Regions from separate parts of the Brevibacillus brevis NBRC 100599 genome, predicted to be linked through region 1. Evidence: predicted binding sites of a transcription regulator. Region 1 holds the regulator's gene; each other region holds the start of a gene.
What was found. Region 1 encodes CtsR, which represses protease genes until heat stress. Its sites were predicted from a motif close to ATGGTCAATAAAGGTCAAACA; they were not measured.
Positions count from the first base shown of each region.

Region 2: BBR47_RS22235 (ATP-dependent Clp protease ATP-binding subunit) is a predicted target of CtsR. The motif match lies at 4,036-4,056, and genes of this name have one in related genera.
Region 3: BBR47_RS14230 (D-Ala-D-Ala carboxypeptidase VanY) is a predicted target of CtsR. The motif match lies at 4,747-4,767, and genes of this name have one in related genera.

Region 1 is NC_012491.1:197,572-204,458, reverse strand. Features, by position in the region: gene radA (DNA repair protein RadA) at 1-524, opposite strand, end outside; gene BBR47_RS01180 (ATP-dependent Clp protease ATP-binding subunit) at 631-3,081, opposite strand; gene BBR47_RS01175 (protein arginine kinase) at 3,148-4,221, opposite strand; gene BBR47_RS01170 (UvrB/UvrC motif-containing protein) at 4,241-4,759, opposite strand; gene BBR47_RS01165 (CtsR family transcriptional regulator) at 4,776-5,240, opposite strand; gene BBR47_RS01160 (HAD hydrolase-like protein) at 5,429-6,115, opposite strand; gene BBR47_RS01155 (MGDG synthase family glycosyltransferase) at 6,145-6,887, opposite strand, start outside.
Region 2 is NC_012491.1:4,684,477-4,691,363, forward strand. Features, by position in the region: gene BBR47_RS22225 (PLP-dependent aminotransferase family protein) at 1-860, shown strand, start outside; gene BBR47_RS22230 (YqaA family protein) at 1,179-1,802, shown strand; gene BBR47_RS22235 (ATP-dependent Clp protease ATP-binding subunit) at 1,857-3,995, opposite strand; gene BBR47_RS22240 (MFS transporter) at 4,114-5,253, opposite strand; gene BBR47_RS22245 (TetR/AcrR family transcriptional regulator) at 5,318-5,914, opposite strand; gene BBR47_RS22250 (cupin domain-containing protein) at 6,066-6,428, opposite strand; gene rbsK (ribokinase) at 6,438-6,887, opposite strand, start outside.
Region 3 is NC_012491.1:2,920,944-2,927,830, reverse strand. Features, by position in the region: gene BBR47_RS14255 (LysR family transcriptional regulator) at 1-70, shown strand, start outside; gene BBR47_RS14250 (hypothetical protein) at 170-607, opposite strand; gene BBR47_RS14245 (sensor histidine kinase) at 740-2,107, opposite strand; gene BBR47_RS14240 (response regulator transcription factor) at 2,120-2,806, opposite strand; gene BBR47_RS14235 (C40 family peptidase) at 2,954-3,637, shown strand; gene BBR47_RS14230 (D-Ala-D-Ala carboxypeptidase VanY) at 3,734-4,585, opposite strand; gene BBR47_RS14225 (S-layer homology domain-containing protein) at 4,826-5,488, shown strand; gene BBR47_RS14220 (M55 family metallopeptidase) at 5,540-6,376, opposite strand; gene BBR47_RS14215 (serine hydrolase domain-containing protein) at 6,400-6,887, opposite strand, start outside.

The sequences.
Region 1 (6,887 bases):
GTCTGGATCGAGTCAATAATCAGAACATCCGGGTCTACTTGATTAATATGCTGTTCGATCAAATCCAAATCATTTTCTGCCAATACAAACATCGGCGGCGTTTGCAAATGGAGTCGATCCGCGCGAATTTTGATTTGTTTTGCCGACTCCTCTCCAGATACATAGAGAACCTTCGCCCCTTGATGAGCCAAGGCAAAAGAAGTTTGCAAAAGCAATGTCGATTTCCCGATTCCAGGGTCTCCCCCAACCAAAATGAGTGAACCCGGAACAAGTCCTCCACCAAGAACACGATTCAATTCTCCGATCGTCGTATCCATGCGTGGGTCTTCTTCACTGGCTACCTGGGTCAGTGGAATAGCAGATTGACGCTGGCCGCCACTCATCCCTTCGTGACGATGTGCAGTTTTTACCGTCACTTCCTCTACCAGGGTGTTCCAACTGCTGCATCCCGGGCATTTCCCCATCCATTTTGGCGATTCATAGCCACATTCTTGACACGCGTATTTCGTTTTATACTTTGACATAATCGCACCCTCACTTGGATTTCTTTCTCTACTTTTATCATAATAACGCACCCAAAAAAAGAATACCTCCCGAATCAGGAGGCATTCTATTACGTTTCAACCCAGCTTATGATTTCGTTTTTTCAAGGCGCTTGACTACCAGCTTGCCTTCTTCCGCTTCGATATTGACGGTATCGCCTTTACTGATCGTGCCCTTGAGCAATTCCTCGGACAAATTATCCTCGATGTGGCGCTGGATAGCTCGACGCAGAGGACGTGCACCATAGGCCGGATCAAAGCCTTCTTTTGCCAATACTTTCTTGGCTTCTTCGGTCAATTGGAAATCAATGTCCTGCTCTTTCAAACGTTTACGCAGCTCATCTGTCATGAGAGTTACGATTTGCTCGATATGCTCTTGCTCCAAGGAGTGGAACACGATGACTTCGTCGATACGGTTCAAGAACTCAGGACGGAAGCTCTTCTTCAGCTCATCCATGACTTTGTCCTTCATATCCTGATACTTTCTTTCCGAATCATTGGTCGTGAAGCCGAGCGTTGTATTTTTCTTGATCATGCTGGCTCCGACGTTGGAAGTCATGATGACAACCGTATTGCGGAAGTCGACGGTACGTCCCTTGGAGTCTGTCAAACGACCATCATCCAGAACTTGTAGCAGGATGTTGAATACGTCTGGGTGAGCTTTCTCGATTTCGTCCAGTAAAATGACGGAGTAAGGCTTACGGCGCACTTTTTCGGTCAGCTGACCGCCCTCGTCAAAGCCTACGTAGCCTGGAGGGGCACCTACCAGACGAGCGGTGGAATGCTTCTCCATGTACTCGGACATATCCACGCGGATCATGGCATCCTCGTCACCGAAAAGCGTCTCCGCCACGGCACGAGCCAATTCGGTTTTACCCACACCGGTAGGCCCCAGGAAGATAAACGAGCCGATTGGGCGTTTTGGGTCTTTCAAACCAGCACGGGCACGGCGGATCGCACGCGAAATGGATTTGACTGCTTCATCTTGACCAATAACGCGATCGTGCAAAATCTCTTCCATCTTCAACAAGCGCTCTGTTTCTTCTTCCTTCAGCTTTAACACAGGAATACCCGTCCAGCTCGCCACTACTTGCGCGATGTCTTCTGGCGTAACCTCCATGTTCAGCTGGCCTTGGCGTTCTTTCCAGTCTTTTTTCGTTTTATCCAGTTCTTCACGCAGTTTTTGCTCCTGATCGCGAAGTGCTGCTGCTTCCTCGAACTCTTGTGATTGTACGGCAGCGTCTTTTTCCTTGCGCACCTCTTCCAGACGTCCCTCCAGCTCTTTGAGGTTTGGCGGAACGGTAAAGGATTGCAAGCGGACTTTCGATGCCGCCTCGTCAACCAAGTCGATGGCCTTGTCAGGCAGGAAGCGTTCCGTAATATAGCGGTCAGACAGCTTTACTGCCTGCTCGATTGCTTCATCGGTAATTTTGACACGGTGGTGGGCTTCATAACGATCACGAAGGCCATGCAGGATACGAATGGCATCCTCCGCTGTCGGTTCATCAACCTGAATCGGTTGGAAACGACGCTCCAGTGCCGCGTCTTTTTCGATGTACTTGCGATATTCATCCAGCGTTGTAGCACCTACGCACTGTAGCTCACCACGAGCCAGCGCAGGCTTCAAAATGTTAGAGGCGTCAATTGCGCCTTCTGCTCCACCAGCACCAATCAGGGTGTGCAGCTCATCAATAAACAGGATGATGTTTCCTGCTTGGCGAATTTCGTCCATGATTTTTTTCAGACGATCTTCGAACTCACCGCGATATTTGGTTCCCGCAACAACGGTTCCCATATCGAGGGTCATGACGCGCTTATCACGAAGGGTCTCCGGAATTTCGTTGTTCACGATTTTTTGGGCAAGACCTTCTGCGATAGCTGTTTTCCCGACACCAGGCTCCCCAATTAAAACAGGGTTGTTCTTGGTACGTCTGCTAAGTACTTGGATCACACGCTCGATTTCTTTTTGGCGACCGATAACCGGGTCCAGACCGCCGTCACGAGCGATTGCAGTCAGATCCCTTGCCAAGCCGTCCAATGTCGGCGTATTCGCCGCTGGATTCCCTCCAGACGGTTGATGAGATGCCATCATTTCCGAGCTGCCCAGCAGCTGGAGCACCTGTTGCCGTGCCTTGTTCAGGCTAACGCCCAAATTGTTCATGATTCTCGCAGCAATGCCTTCTCCCTCACGGATCAAGCCAAGCAGAATATGTTCAGTCCCCACATAGGTATGACCCAGCTTGCGGGCTTCGTCCATCGACAGTTCAATGACCTTTTTGGCGCGAGGTGTATAGTTTGGTGTGTAATTACTACCGGACTGCTCTGTTCCTCGCCCGATTAACGACTCCACTTCACTCTGGATTTTATCGAGGCCAAGCCCAAGTGATTGCAGTGCCTTCGCCGCAATTCCTTCGCCTTCTCGAATGAGTCCCAGCAGCACATGCTCTGTCCCAATATCTTTGTGTCCGAGACGAACCGCCTCTTCCAGGGCAAGCGCCAGTACTTTTTGTGCGCGTTCTGTAAAACGTCCAAACATCATATCGTACACCTCCGTATAACCGTGTTTTTTCTCTATATGGTTAACAATTGCGTGATACCATTACGATTACTCTTGTGATTCTACTACGCGTAGACGTTCGCGGATCAGCCTTGCCCTTCTTTCGTCGCGTTGGTCCGGAGTGAGCTTTTGACCAGCGTGGTGTTGTAAAAAACCTGGCTGTGTCGTGACCAACAGTTCGTTTAAGACGAGCGGAGATACATTAGGAATGATGCCTAGATCAATCCCCAGACGTACATCTGACAGGCGCTGAGCCGCTTCCTTGGACTCTACCGTGCGGGCATACATCAAGATGCCATACGACCGAAAAATCCGATCCTCCAAAGAAACCCGGGTATGCTCCAGCAAGTAAGTGCGTGCCACACGCTCTTGCTCAATAATCTGTCTGGCCACACCGTAGAGATTGGAAAGGATATCCGACTCAGACATCCCCAGTGTGACCTGATTGGATAACTGAAAAAGATTCCCTAGAGCTTCGCTGCCCTCTCCGTAAATTCCTCTAACGACCAGACCAACTTGATTAATCGCCTGTAAAATTCTGCTGATCTGCTGCGTCATCACCAGAGCGGGCAGGTGCAGCATCACGGATGCACGAATTCCCGTACCCACATTGGTTGGGCAGCTTGTAAGATATCCTCGAGTTTCGTCGAACGCGTAGTTCAAGCTTTTCTCAAAAATGTCGTCTATCTTCGTACCTATTTCCCATGCCTCGTTCAAACGAAACCCGGGTAATAGTACCTGTATTCGAATGTGGTCTTCTTCATTAACCATAATGCTGACAGACTCATCTTCCCGAAGCAATACGGCACCTTTACGGGATTCCTCTGCCAGATGAGGGCTAATCAGATGCTTTTCTACGAGCACCCGTTTTTCTAACGGGTTAATTTGATCCATATGGATGACCTGAAGCTGATGCCGTTTGCGCATTGCCTCCGAATCGCTTACTTCCGTTACCTTTCTGACGACTTCCTCGGCCTGCGAGTCCGTTGCCAATAACGGAAAGGGGTGCTGGCGCAGGTTACGGGCGATACGCAGCCGTGTACTAATGACAATGTCGGAATCAGGACCTTCTCCTTTCATCCAATTGCTCCACGGGTTTTGCATAAACTGCTTTTGGGACATAACCAGCTAACCTCCCTTGCTACGATTGGGCCATTTTTTGTTCCAATGCTCGAATTCGATCACGCATTTCTGCTGCCTTCTCGAACTCTTCACTGGCGACATGACTTTGCAGCGCTTGCTTTAGTTGCTCCAGCTCTTTACGGATCTTCAGTTTGCCACCGGTACGCTCTGGTACTTTTCCACTATGCTGTGTGTTTCCATGAATCCGGCGGAAAAGTGGGTCCAGTCGATCCCCCAAAAAGGTGTAGCAATCACTACAGCCAAATCGGCCGCTTTTACTAAATTGAGCATATGTGAGTCCACATGTTTCGCATTGAAGCGGCTTATTCGTTGCCGTTTCGCGTCCATTCTTTTGCATGGGATCAAATTTTAAAAGTCCTGACAGGAGATTGTTGATGCTGAAGTTGTGAAAGCCGGTAAAGACGTCCCCTTTTTCATGAGCACATTGCTCGCAAATATGGTATTCGGTTTTTTCGCCATTGACGATTTTCGTCAAATGAAGTGTCGCCGGTCGTTTTCCGCATTCCTCACAGTTCATAACATCATACCTCCTTTTACTTCAACAAGATTGCCGCGATCATCTGCTTTAAAATATTTGCCCGCAAACGATCCCGCAATTCAGCTTCCAGAGTCAAAACGTTTCGCGAGGTAGCGATTTTCATCAAGGTGGCTTCTCTAATGTTGACTAACCCTTCCTCCAATAGTCTTTCTACGATCGCATATCCCACACTCTGACTGATGCTCTCACCAATCAGTTCTTCTGTTAGCAATTCCTGCAAGCGTGCTTTGCTGACAATCTGCACCTTGCGTATGCGAATATACCCGCCGCCCCCGCGCTTACTCTCTACGAGGTATCCTTTTTGAACGGTAAAGCGCGTATTGATGACGTAATTGATCTGAGACGGCACACATTGAAAATGGTCGGCAAGCTCACTACGCTGAATCTCGATCGATCCATTGGGACTGTTAGTAAGGATGCTTTTCAAGTGATGTTCAATGATGTCCGAGATGTTTCGCAAGTCATCGCCTCCTATTCCTCTGTGTATGTTCTTATGAGGTTACCTATTGACTTTGACTATCTTTGACGTTAATTATAATGGGTTTAGTGCGTGCCCGCAAGTGTCCCTTACACATTCTAGTGTGGGCAAAAGAGGGTCGCTTGAAACTTGGACATGATCAACAAAAAAACCACTCCCTGAGGAATGGTTTATGCTTGTTCTTGCTTATTGGTGTCGATTGCTGGCAAATGATTCAGTAGCTGAGAGAAGCTGGTGATAATAACATCTGCCCCATCAAGCTCGCCTGGTTTCGCAAAACCAAAGTCGCATCCAATGGTAAATAAACCGTTTGTCTTGCCTGCTTCCACGTCGGAGTGACGATCTCCTACCATGATGGCCTGCCCAATTTTGTAATCAGACAACAATTTTGCAACCAGGTCATTTTTGGAATGCGTGCGGAAACGACCAGCCGAGTACAGGTCTGTCATCAGCGGCTTTAACTCGTATGCCTGACAAATGGCATCGATGTACTCTTCCTGCCCATTGCTTGCTACAAATAAAGCAACTCCTTTTTCATGCAGCTTTTCTAAGGTTGATTTTACATCCGGATATAGCTCGGTCACTCGTTCTTTGAGTAACTGGATTTCGTTGTCTAGCAAGAAAGCATCTGCTGAGCGAATGGCTTCTTCACTCGCACCCGGCAGTAATTTGTCCCAGATCTGCTCGATCGTCATTCCCAGTACATTGATCAGTTCACGCTCGTCAGGGGTTTCCCCTTGCCATAGCCCTTTTTGACGAAGCTGGTCAAACGTTCGAATAAAAGCGGGGGTCGACAGCTTTTCTGTTTGCAGTAACGTGCCATCCATATCAAATAATATCGCGAATGGTACAGTCATGGGTTCCTCCATTTTGTCTGGCTAGGCAGCTATTCTACTTTTCCTGGCAACATATTCATATCATCCATGATAAACTCAGTAATTCGTTGTGCAGCATCTGGCTTGGAGATTTTTTGTCCCATTCTACGCATATATTCCACCTTGGACGGGCTATGCAATAGTTCATCGATAAAGTAAATCAACTGCTCGGATAGATTCGCGTGTACCGCACATCCATTATTGAGCAAAAAGTGGCTATTCCTCTCTTCCTGTCCAGGCAGAGGGTTGTAAACAATCATGGGTACCCGTTTACTCATTACTTCAGCTGATGTAAGTCCGCCTGATTTGGTGACAATTAAATCAGCCGTTTCCAAGTATTCGTGGAAGTTATTGATGAATTTTAGCGGAATGACTTCATGCCGATACGTACGATTTGTCACCTTATTGTATAGCTTGTCGTTTGTCCCTGTTAACACAAAAGTTTTCAGGGGAATGTTAATCTCTTCTAGCCCATCTAATACCTTTTCCATCGAGCCGAGACCCAATCCGCCCCCCGAAAGAATAATGCTCTTTTGTTCAGGAGCGAGACCAAGCTTTTGCCGAATCAATTCGGGTTCCAATGGCAAGCTGAATTTCTTCATGATAGGAATGCCCATCGGAATGAATTTTTGATGATCCTGTCGATAAACGTCTAACAGGTAATACAGCTGTTCATGACCGATGAAGTAATAATTGATATGGTGATTAATCCATGAAGGATGGATGGTATAGTCCGTAATGATCGTATAGATTG
Region 2 (6,887 bases), 1.8 Mb from region 1:
CAAATGGCAAAAAAACGATTCTGATTGAGCAGCCCAGCTACCACCTTTTCATTGAAAGCTTGCAAGTACGCAAGCATCCTGTTCTCGGGATCAAGCGGACTGCCCAAGGAATCGATTTAGAAGAGCTAGAGTCTATTTTCCGAACGGGAGAAATCAAATTTTTCTATACGATGCCTCGCTATCATAGCCCGCTCGGGACGTCATACAGCCGAAAGGATAAGCAGCGCATTGTGGAGCTTGCCCAGCAGTACGACGTCTATCTCGTGGAAGACGATTATATGGCAGACCTTGAGCATGACAGTAAAGCCGATCCGCTCTTTGCCTATGACCGTTTTTCTCGCACGATTTATGTAAAAAGCTATTCCAAGATTATTTTTCCCGGGCTCCGTCTGGGTGTAGCTGTTATACCTGATGCACTAAAGGATTCCTTCAACCAGTACAAACGACTCATGGATATCGACAGCTCCATGCTATCTCAAGCTGCGCTGGAAATTTACCTAAAAAGCGGAATGTTTGAGCGACACAAGCAAAAGATACGCAGTTCCTATCACCGGCGATCTAACCTGCTGATGGCGTCCTTGAACCAGTTTGCGGTGAATGAAGAGCATCTGTTCACCTTTCAGCCCCTTGCGTATCCGGGGATTCATACGCATATTATGTTGAACGATTCTATTCCGGTCTCAGCTGTTATCAGCCAGCTCAAAAAACGCTCGATCCTTGTGGATGCTACTGACAAAAATTACTTGCTGGGCTTTCCGCAAGAAAATATGTTAAAGCTGAATGTGTCCTATGCCAAGGAAACAGTGATTGAGCAAGGAATTGATGTGTTGATGGATGTGCTACGCCGCATGCACCGTTAACCTATCCGCCTTAAGTCTTAGATAAAATCCGGCGGGGGTGCGTTTTTGGACAACAATAAAATCTCGATAATGGAACAGTAACCAGAAAACGATCTACATCGTATTATCAGATACAAGGAACATGGTTTACCCGGAAGATTCTCTGGTATAAATTGTTTCAGGATGCAGGGATTGGGGTATTTCATTGTATAATTAGTGAATCCATATCAAAAAAAATTCGTTCCATAGTCGGCCAGTTTGAAGTAGAATCGCATCTATACACATACTTAATTGAGTTGATGACTGGCAGTTAACGATAGAATGACAAAGGAGAAATAGATGCTTCAGAACATTTTAGATTTCTTAATGGAATACGGCTATTTAGGAATGTTCATCCATTCTTTTGCAGACGCAGTCATCTTTCCCGTTCCTGCCTTCTTTCTTCAAGTGCCACTCAGCCTCGTTGACCCTTCGCAGGCATTGTGGATTGCTACGGTAGGCTACATCGCTTGTCTCATAGGGACTCCCGTCGGTTATTTTATCGGTAAAGTACTAGGCAAATCCGTTCTGTACAAACTCCTCAAGAAGGAATGGATTGACTCTGCCACAGAGATGTTTCAAAAGAAGGGCGAAGTCGCGATCTTCATCGGTTCGTTTACACCGATTCCGTTTAAAGTATTTACAATCATGTCGGGTTGCTTGAAATTCCCGTTGTGGAAATTGATCGGGTATGCCGCAATTGGACGGGCAGTCAAATTTTACGCAGTTGGACTCTTGTTCTATTTTTACGGTAAAATGGCGGAAAATATGGTCCATAACGTTTCTCTCTATATCTTTCTCACCGTGGTGCCGCTCATCTTGATCGGGTTATGGGTGAAGAAAATTGTCGCCAAGCGCCGCCAGCTGAAAATGGAAAGTAATGGCGTCAGCAATGGCATCAATGAGAAACTCATGAATAAATAAAGAAGATCTTAAAAAGCAAAGAAACCCCAATCGGGGTTTCTTTTTTTACAACTGTTAACCTTTTTTCACTCGAATTACATCATCCTCGACATCAATGACCATTGCTGTCACATTGTCTTCTTCCATCACCAGATCCGCAATGCCATCCTCAACATATTGCTGAATCACGCGGCGCAATGGACGTGCCCCGAAGGCAGGGTTGTAGCCCAGCTCAGCCAGCTTTTCTTTTGCGGCATCTGTCACGCTGATCTCCATTCCTTGCTCAGACAGATTGCCCATGACATCTTGCAGCAGCAGATCGACGATTTTGACCAAATCCTGTTTTTCCAGATGAGCAAAGGAAATGATCGAGTCGAAGCGGTTCAGGAACTCCGGCTTGAAGTACGCTCCCAGAGAATCCAGCACGGTGGCAGGCTCGGGCGCTTGTGCTCCAAAGCCAACGGAGATTTTACGCTCGATCACACCGGCATTGCTCGTCGCAATGATGACCGTCTCCTTAAAATTCACCGTACGGCCCTGACTATCTGTCAGACGGCCATCCTCCAAAATTTGCAGGAACATGTGCATTACGTCCGGATGTGCTTTTTCGATCTCATCCAGCAGGATAATGCTGTACGGATTGCGGCGTACGCGCTCAGTCAGCTGACCTGCTTCCTCATGACCGACGTAGCCAGGAGGAGAACCGATCAATTTGGATACCGAGTGCTTCTCCATGTACTCGCTCATATCGAGGCGGATCATGGAATCACGGGTACCAAACAGCTCCTCTGCCAGCGCTTTGGACAGCTCTGTTTTCCCTACGCCAGTCGGACCGACGAACAGGAAGGAAGCAATCGGTCTGTTTTTCGGTTTCAGACCTGCCCGACTGCGTCGAATCGCCTTCGCTACTTGTGTGACTGCCTCGGACTGGCCAATGACTTTTGCTTCCAAATGAGCTGCCAGGTTTTTCATTTTCATCTGCTCATCACTTTGCAGCTTGGTAACAGGAATCCCGGTCTTTTGCTCGATCAAGGCTTGGATGTCTGTGACATCAACCTTGACGCGTTGGTCCTTGCCCTCGATTTGATCCAGCTTCTCTAAAATGCCCGCTTCCTCGTCTCGCAGACGGGCAGCACGTTCGTAAGCTTCTTGCTCCGTCGCTTCCTTTTTCTCCTGATTGATTTGCGCAAGACGCTCATGTAACTCTGACGTATCCATCACGGAGGATCTCAGGTTCAAACGCGAGCCCACTTCATCCATGAGATCAATCGCCTTGTCAGGCAAGAATCGATCCTGGATGTAACGATGGGAGTATTCCACGGAGGCACGGATGACATCATCCGAGTAAGCGACTTGGTGGAATGCTTCGTATTTCGGGCGCAAACCTTTCAAAATCTCGATGGCTTGTTCTACGGTTGGTTCCTTGACCATGACTGGCTGCAGGCGGCGCTCCAGAGCAGCGTCTTTTTCAATCACGCGGTACTCTTTTAACGTAGTTGCCCCAATCAGCTGCAACTCACCGCGAGCCAGTGCAGGCTTCAGAATGTTCCCTGCATCCATAGATCCTTCCGCAGAGCCTGCCCCCACCAAGAGATGAATCTCATCCACAAACAAGATGACGTTTTTGCGTTTTTGCAGCTCGGCAATCACTTGCTTCATTTTTTCCTCGAACTGTCCGCGAATACCCGTTCCTGCAACTAGAGAGGCGACATCTAAAATGTACACCTGCTTGTTTTTCAGCTTGGTCGGTACTTGCCCTTCCGTAATGCGCAGAGCGAGGCCTTCCGCAATCGCCGTCTTCCCGACCCCTGGCTCCCCGATCAGAACCGGATTGTTTTTGTTCCGACGGTTCAAAATCTCGATGACACGCTCGATTTCTTGTTCGCGTCCAATCACAGGGTCAATTAGTCCGGCACGTGCCGCATCGTTTAGATTACGGCCCAGGTCATCGAGGATGCCCCCACCGCGTTCTGGCGCTTGTCGCTGCGGTTGACCGGAAGCTTTGCCCGGATTCATCTGGCCTTGAGCAAAGCCTTGCAGGAACTCATCCAGTCCAGAGAAGGAGGAGAAAGGACTAAAGCCCATACCCACTCCCATTTTGTTGGTCAGCTTTGTTTTGCAATCCTGGCACAGATCGTATTTTTGTTGCTGATTTTGTACACGTATATGAACAGTCACAGTTGCTTCTCGTTGTTTGCAGATTTCACAATGCATATTCAATCCCCCCAAAAGCGTTGTTTTGGAATTCAGAAGACCTTTGACCTTTTCTGACCTTCGTTGACTTTATTATAGTTTGACCTTTTTTGACTTTCAAGAGGGATTGTATGGTTTTTTACACTTTGCTCTTTTGCAGGTAAGGAACGATTGAAAGTAACCCGATAACGGCGAAACAAGCACCTACCCACAATGGTGAAACAAGTCCATAGCCACTGCTGATCCCGATCCCGCCTAAGAAAGATCCAATGGCAACACCCAAGGTAATAAAGGAAGTATGCACCGTGTTTACCATCGTCCCACTGCCTGCTGTATTCATGACGCGTGCAATCATGGCCGGATTCATCGCTACACCCGTCAACCCAATCAGAACAATGGACAGCACCGCGATCCATTTATTTTCGGCACCTACCGCAAACAGAACCAATGCCCCTAAGAGGATGCTTAATCCTGTTACAAGGATTCGCATGGTAAAACGATCAGCAAGTCTGCCAATCACGATATTTCCGATCACGGTCGCGATGCCGTAAAGGGCAAGCAAATACGGGATGCTCGCATCCGAAAATGCCGTTACATCCGTAAGAATCGGAGTAAAATAACTAAACGCTGCGAAGGTACCGCCAATGATTAGCATACTCGTTGCATACGCGGCCCAAAGGTGTGGATTTTGAAAACTGGCAAGCTCATCCTTTGCGTTCATCCGATCTTTTTGTGTGGAGGAAGGGAGCAGCCATTGAATCAAAATCCCTGATAGCAATACGACGATAGCAACAGCCCAAAAGCTCATTCTCCAGCCGAAATATTGTGCAATCACGGTTGTCAGCGGGAGTCCTACGACAGTAGCAATCATTAAGCCTGCCAAAACAATCGAAGCGGCCTTTCCCCGTGAATGAGGGGGAACCAAGCCGGCTGAAATACTGACAGAGATGCCAAACGCAGCGGATGAGGCAATACCCGTTAAGATACGCGCAAGCATCATTGACTCGTAATTCCAAGCCATTGCTCCTAACGTTTGACCAATAAAGAAGACGGCAATCAATGATAGCAACGCTTGTTTTCGGCGAATGTGCAGGAGCGTTGCCGTTAGTAGCGGGCCCCCTATCACCATTGCACCCGCATACGCCGTAATGAAATACCCGATGGATGAAATCGATACGCCGAAATCATCGGCAAGCTCATTCATCATCCCTGCCACCATAAATTCAGAAGTCGTCATTGCAAAAATCGCTACCGCTAACAAATAAATCATCGACGGCATAAAGAAACCCTCCCCACTTATTATTGTAACAATCGGTACAAAAATCACTCAAAAAAAGAGCGCATTACGCGCCAAAGATAGATTCCATGGTCCCCTTCATAATTTGTTCAGCCAATGTCCGATTCTGTGTGGAAGTATTCAATACACGAAAGCCGTAGTAACTGCTTAAAAATAGGCTTGCCAAATCCACCGCAGATCGTTTTTGAGAGATTTCACCCGTTCGCAAGCCTTCCTCCATCACTTTTTCCATGGTATCCTTCAGAAGTTCAACATGCCTGGAGACGATTTCTTCAATCTTGGGATCGTCTTTTGCACGTTCCAATCCCGCATTGATCAGCAAGCATCCCTTTGGATTCGTTGATTGAAAGTCTTCCACGAATGCCCACGCTAAAAAATTTTGCAACCGTTCTTTCACGGAATCCGGACCTTCCAATAACGCCCGCTGTTCACGAATCCCGGTATCGTGATAGTGTTCCACCACTGCAAGATACAGGTCTTGTTTGCTGCCAAACGTATTGTACAAGCTGCCTTTCCCTAGTCCAGTATCACTGCATAAATCATGCGTAGAGCAACCATTGTAGCCTTTTGACCAAAATGTTTTCATGGCCACATCTACGATAGATGTGTAATCAAAATCACGTGGTCTGCCGCGTTTGCTCACCGGAATCCTCCTTTCGTCTCCAACTGTTATGGAAATCTTACACATTATGTACCGTTCGGTCAACAAATGAAATGGTTGCAACTGTACAAAACCATGCCTATAGAAAAAGCCCATTTTGAAAATCATCTTTCAAAATAGGCTCGATCATTGATTATATCGTCTCTAAATCTGTTACTGTTTTTTCGTTTACTTGATCACCAGTATTCAGCGTCGTCTTTGGTTCAAGCAATAATACATGAACCTCTTCCTCTGCAACTGGCATATGCTCTACACCTTTTGGAACAATGAGAAATTCCCCTTCGTTTAACCAAACATCTTTATCGCGAAACTTAATAAGCAGTTTCCCTTTCACTACCAAAAACATCTCATCCTCATTTTCATGCTGATGCCAGACAAACTCTCCTTTCAATTTCACCAGCTTTACATAGGAGTCATTGATTTCGCCTGCAATCTTGGGATTCCAATACTCATGGAATAACGTAAACTTTTCAGCTACATTGACCTTCTCCATCATTTTCCCCCATTAAAAAGAATATGCTTGTACTTCATCGAAAGTAGGCAGGGATGGTTGAGCACCGTTCCTAGTAACGACAATCGCAGCTACTTTGCTAGCGAAAGTGGCCGCTTCGGTTTCGGTCATTCCTTGTGTGATCCCAACCGCAAAAGCAGCTGTAAAGGAATCGCCTGCCGCAGTTGTATCCACTGGCTCTACGCGGAACGCCGGGATATGGGTCGCTTCATCAGCGGTTATTAAGAGAGCGCCCTTTTCTCCCAACGTCACGATGACGCGCTTTGGTCCACCAGACAAAAGCTTTTTGGCTGCGGCATGCACTTCGTCTATCGTGGATACAGGCATTCCTGTGAGAATGGAAAGCTCTGTTTCATTCGGGGTTAGGGTATGTACATGGGTTAATAGCTCACTGGATAGCTCGCGTGCAGGTGCCGGATTTAAAATGACCAGCTTGCCGAGTCG
Region 3 (6,887 bases), 2.7 Mb from region 1:
TTTATGTGCGGCAAGCCGAGTTTTTATGGAGCAGTTAATTGCCACGGTAAAACGCGATGATGTTCGCTGATGCGGGAGTCAAGATCAGTTTATGACGTGGCGAATCATTGTTCAATAGTATCGTTGTTATCATTACGATAGGGAATGCCTATCATTATTTAGTCATCAATTACTTTTGAATAAAACTTTTGAACGCTTCAACAAATTCTGTATACACGTCTTTTTCAAAGGTTAATGGCGGAACATGGATCGGTTTTGACATGTCCACCCCATATCCGAAGGTTTTCCAAATGATGTAATTCTCCCCCTCCTCTACATTCGTGGCGACAACTGTACAAGAGAAATCCATGTCATCCGAACAAACTAAAATAGGAAGAGCTACATTTATAAAAGAAAGCAATTCAAGGACTTTTTGCTGATCCCGATTATTAAAAAGCCCGATAGGTGGAACCAATAAATCAAAAGAACGACTCTGCGTATTTTGATTCAAATAGTCATTCAAAGTGATGTCATTGATTGTAATGACATATTGGGGATGCTGAAAACCCTTCATCTGATCTTGGCGTATTCCGATTTTGCTATGTATGTATTTATGGGACTTTCCCACTTTGAGCACCTCCGTCAAGAATGACTCTTTGTATTGACTCCCTTTCATTTTACAGGTTCATAAACCAGAACACTATGAGAAACGAAGGCTCTGGAATGCACGCCCACAGAGCCCCATCGTTCATCATTCGTGTCATCCAACCATTCCCTCTTTTTTCAACAAAACATGAACAATCACGCCTCTTTCCGCGGAAGGAGCAATGGAGATGCTTCCCTCGTGATCTGCGACAATTGCTTGGGCGATGGCCAGACCGATCCCGCTTCCTCCCCTTTTTCGCGTACGGGATTTGTCTACGCGATAAAATCGCTTAAATAGATGGGGAATCTCCTTTGCCTGAATACCGATACCCGTATCCTCTACCACAATGTGCACGGCCTCTTCATCCCCATATGCTCGTACCCTCACTTGTCCTTCATCTGTGTATTTCCGTGCATTGTCCAAAAGGATGTCCAATAACTGTCGAATCCGCTCTCGATCCATGAAAAGGACAAGAGCTTCTTCCCATTCAAACAGCAGCTTAATTTGTGGAGGGAAAATGGGTACCCATGCTTGCTTTACTTCCAGTAACAGAGGAGTTAATGGCTGCACGACCTTCGTTGAGCTTACTTGTGAGGCATGCTGCAGTTTGGCTAGCGACAACAGGTCATCGATGAGTTTGAAAAGTCGTTTACACTCCTGCTCCACAGCAGCGAGTGCTTCGTCCCTTACTTCTGGTTTGTGCTGCCCCCATCTTTGCAGAAGACTTACATACCCTTCAATAATCGAGAGCGGTGTTCGCAATTCGTGAGAGGCATCTGTGACGAATCGCTGCTGATAGACCATTGCTTCTTCCATACGATCTAACAACAGATTAAAGGCATGGATTAGCTCGTAGATTTCAGTCTCTACGTGATGATGGTGAATTCGCTGGGAGAGACGTTGAGGGAAAATGGAATGGATTTGCTGGATAAGATGATCGAGAGGCTTCAATCCCCAGTTACTCAACCAGTAGCCTCCAATCGCCGAAAGAAGCAACGTAAAAAAGGACGAGAGAAAAAGAATCGTGAGCAAGATAGAAAAATACCATTCAAGCGCCTCTGTCGTAGTAGAAATTTGCACAAACAAAAGCTCGGATGTAAACGGCAGCTGTACAGGCTCTTTCGCGACCAAGGTCCTTTCATAATAGTCTTCCGGGTCTTTTCTCCAATTGGCTCCCTGTATCGAAGCGATTTCCTTGCCGTTTTGATCGCTGATGGTAATGGATTGATTGACGTCAGCGTAATTGGTTAACAGACGCGTCAGGTAGGGAATCTTCAACGATGCTTCTTCGGTGATTTCTGTTTTCAAATCGGCTGCGATGGCCGTCGCTTTCTGATTGAGTAATTTTTGCTCATGTTGATGGACGAGATTAGAGGTGCTGAAAAAAATAAAAATAGACAAAAAGAGAAGCAAAACCAGCATGCCAGAGCTAAAAAACAGTGTCAGTCTCCATTTGAGTGAGTATCTGCGAGGTGTAAGCACTGCGTTCTCCTTTTAATCTCGTAGTGTATAGCCGATTCCTCGGACGGTATGTATCAGCTTGACGGATGGATCACTTTCAATTTTGTTCCGCAAATACCGGATATACACATCCACGATGTTGGTATTCCCCATAAAGTCAAAACCCCAAACGGCTGTGAGAATTTGCTCTCGCGAAACCGCTTGCTCCTTGTTTTGAACCATATAATAAAGCAAATCAAACTCGCGTGGGGTCAACATGATTTCCTCTTCATCGAGGAACACTCGCCGCGCGTTGGGCTGGATACGCAATCGGCCAACCACTATCTCCTGGTTTGCTTTTGATTCCCGCTGACGCAATAAGACTCGAATCCGGGCAAACAACTCCTCGATGGCAAACGGCTTTGCCAAGTAGTCATTTGCTCCACTGTCTAATCCCGTCACGATATCCGGAACCTCTCCGCGAGCCGTGATCATGATAATGGGGACATCTTTGGTTTCCCGAATGCGCCGGCATAATTCTATCCCCGATAATTCGGGCAGCATGACATCCAGCAGGATGAGGTCGTACTCGATCGTCAGTGCCTTTTCTAATCCGGAAAGCCCGTCGTATTCAATATCCGTCGAAAATCCTTCATTCTCCAACTCCAATTGTAAGTATCTTGCCAAGTTATGTTCATCTTCAACAAGCAGCAAATAACCTTTTCCATCTGGCGTAGGCATGCATATCATCTCCGTTTGAATATCTTACCAACAGTTTTCTCAGGAAACTCTCATGAAATTCTACCGGGAATCTTAGTTTTGTTGTGTACGATAAGAGCGTGGATGAGAAACACACAACATGATCAACCATTCAGAAGGAGGAACATCATGATAAAGCGAAACTGGAAAGGCACCACTACTACGGTCGTAGCTATTCTAATGGGAACTTCTCTTCTCATGAGCGGACAAGCCTACGCGGCTTCTGAGACAAGTCTTATCTCCACAGCTGCACATACTCCGGATAAACAGCAGAAAAAACATAAGTATGACCAGAATATGGAACAAATTGATAATGAGCAATATGGTCAGATGGTACAAGACGGTACAAATAACGACCTGACTGCCACTGAGGAAAGCACCACTGATGGTAGCCAGAATAAACAGATAGTTAGTAAAACGGCTCCCTCTTCCGACATTGCTGATCAGGTCATTTCAGAAGGAATGAAGTATAAAGGCGTCCCTTATAAATTTGGATCCAGTAAAAAAACAACGCGTACATTTGATTGCTCTTCCTTTACACAGCGAGTGTTTAAAGAGGTCGGAGTAAGTCTGCCACGAGACTCACGTCAACAGTCTAAAGTCGGTCAAAAAGTCTCGAAGGATCAACTGCAAAAAGGAGATCTTGTTTTCTTCCACAGCTACGGCAGCTCTTCTTCTCGCATTACCCATGTTGCCATCTACGCTGGGGACAATAAGCTGCTGCATACGTACGGTAAACCTGGAGTTACAACAACCAATTTCAAGGGGACTTCCTGGGAAAAACGTTTTGAGGTCGGAAGACGTGTAATTTGATCATTTTCTGGGGCGCAACACAAAAAGGCTGCTGAGAGCTACAGCAGCCTTTTTCATATCTCTTCAAAACTAGTGGCCTGATTCGCTCTCTGCAAGCTACAAAAACTCTGTCACAATAACACCTCCCTGTTTATCGCCAGAAAGCACATATTTCCCATTGGTCGGCACTTGAATCATGATGCTAGTCGCCACTGGATCATAATAAATTTTGTAGTCTCCACCATTTATCGTCCCTGACACTTCCTTTGCCTCCCGCAAGTATTTCACGTACTCCTCCAAGGTTAACTGGCGCTCTTGCATAATGGCGCTGTGCGGCAAACCTACAAATCGGTAATGCATAGGATTGTAAGGAACGCCCGTGATTGTGACCTTTTCCTTCGGATAACGCAAAATGAACCCGTATTTCCAGGCGTTTTCTTGTAGCCACTTTCCTTCAGGGGATTGGTCGATTTTCATTTGTGTGGATGTAACGTCCAAGGCTGTACCCAGATGATGTTCGTTAAAACAACCTGGCAATACATCGTCGTCATGTCCCTTCTCTTCAGCCAGTTTTCCCGGTTTTTCCAAGCTTCGATAGCCGCTTTTGATCATAAAATCCTTTACATTGTCCCTGCTTGCTGCATGGACCATCTCGTTGAACGCCTTCGCTGCGTTCTCAGACAATTCAATGGAATTGTCTTGCAAGCAATAGCCCTCCACTAAATAGTTGTGCGAAGACAAAAGGATCATATCGGATGGCACCGCCTCTGTATGGATCGGTTCCTTCTTGTTGACCAATAACAGATCGCCCTGATAAATCTGGTCTTTTTCAACTCGAATCGCTTTGTATTTCGGGAAAGCAGCAGCATCCGGCTCTTTTGGTTCCCATAAAGCATCGATGAGTGGCCACAAAAATGGATAACCGAACAACAATAAAAGAATACCTAGTAAGAAAAATCTCTTTTTCATTTCCACTTCCTCCATTGTTCAAACACACGTTATTCTTTTTTACTACGATGGTACTAGGCAATGTTAAATGAAATCGTACTCAATAGATAAAGTTTTCCTTGAATCATTTTGTTGTAAACAAACAGAAATTTCCCGCAGTACCCCTATCTAACCCGATAGTTTTGCGAAAGAAAGCTGAAACGTTATCAGCTGTTCCTCGTCAAATGGAGTGAAACTTCAAAAATTGACGAGGTGGCTACCATGAATATCAGAAAAAATATGATCTCTCTTTCCTTGCTTGCATTGTTCACTGTGTCATTCTCCCAACCAAGCTTTGCTGCAACGACTCCTTTTACGGATATAGGCCAATCGGGAGCGAAGGATAAAATTCTTTCCTTACAGCAACAAGGCGTGATAAAAGGCGTAGATGATAGCAAATTTGCACCGAACGAAACGATTACGGCTGCTCAAGGTATTCAACTGATGGTAAATGCCTTTGATTTGAGTCTGGCAGCGGTCACTTTCGTAAAGGCGCCACAAGCGACTGACTATTTTTCCAAAGCAGATAACGATGCTTGGTATGCTGAAAGTCTGATCATAGCGGCAGTGAACGGATTGGAGTTACCGAATGATCTCGATCCGAATGCGGAATGGACCAGAGAGCAGTTCATTCACCAGCTGATGAAAGTCATGGAGACCAAAGGTAATCTGCCCATGATCAAATTAGTGCCGGTAGAAATCAAAGATGATCATGACCTCACCGTGGATTACCAAGGCTCCATTCAACGAGCTTTGGCAAGAGATATTATCGAATTGGATAAGGAAAACAAGCTCCATCCGCAAAAGCCCGTCACACGCGAAGAGGCAGCCGAAATGATTTATAATGCCCTTGCGTATTTGAAAAGTCATAAGCCTCTGAACTAAAACAAAAAAAATGCAGCGATCCTCGTGAGAGGGGCTGCATTTTTTGTTTCCTTAACCAGTAATCATCTGATTCACTTGTCCGGTTATCAACAGCATCGCTTGCAATACGGGCATCATACTAACAAGATCAGGCGAATGGAAGCGTACCGTGCGTCCTTCGATTAGCTCGATTCCTGGCATCCAGCTGACTGCTGTGGCAAATTGCGATTTCGTAAACTCGACTTCTATCGTATTCTCTACTTTTTGTGCAAGTGGTTTAACTGTACGGCGATGGAGCAATGCTTCTTTTGCTTGCTGACGGATCAGCTCTCTCGCACGAACGGGATGCATCGCTTGCGACGAGAGTCCTGTAATTCCTGTTTTTACAGCGACCGTAAAGACTCCAGGGATATCTTCTTCTACCTCTTTCGCCGTTTGGGAATCGCCGGTAACGAGTACGACAGGGACACCAAAGGCTCCCGCAATTGCTGCATTTAACCCTGCTTCGCCCACTTCTTTACCATTTAAGATCAGCCGATGGATAGCGAGGCCAGACAATGTATGATTGAGTACCGCATCTCCTGTCCCTGCTTTTCCATGATAGCCGATGAAAAATGCGGCATCGCAGCTACTGTCGATCCCTTGCATCATACAGAGAGGCTTGAAGAAACCACGGATGACATCTGCCTGTGGATGCAATTCTTCCAGGATGATATTGTTCATCGGCCCATGAGACTCATTGACAATAATTTGGGTGGCTCCTGCTTCCAGTGCTCCCTCAATCGCCGCATTCACATCTTGGGTTAACAGTCTTCTCCCCGCTTCGTAATGTCTGCGACCGGGGATCACATCCTCCCATTCACTTAATCCAGAGATCCCTTCCATGTCCAACGATATAAACACCTTCATGCGAAACTGCCCCCTATCTTTGATTAGATTGCTTTCGGCATTTGGCGCGAACCAAACGCCAAGCGCTTGATCTCACCCTCTGGATGGCGAACAAAGCGGATGAGTGAATCGATGTTGTGGCGCGTGAACAGAAACGTATCTTCGCCAACGGAACGCAGTGGGAACACATCACTGCCTAGAACGAGTACAAGCTGGCTCTGTGCTTCATCAAATCTGATCTCTACTGCGTCTCCTTCTCCTGATTTATATGTACCAGGACATTGTTGCAAGTAAGCAAGCGGCACTTCATATTCGGGAAATGTGGCGAACTGCGTCTCGAGCGGGCGACCGAACATACTATTCAACAGTCCCAAGGTCAGATTGGAAATAGGGGCATCATCCATGTTGGTCAAAAGAATGCCAGTTACTCCCGCCTCTGGGACGATGAACATTTGCGCGGTCATCCCTTTCAAGCCGCCGGTATGGGTAAGTAAGGTGTAATCTTCGGAAAATGGAAACACGCCGAGTCCGT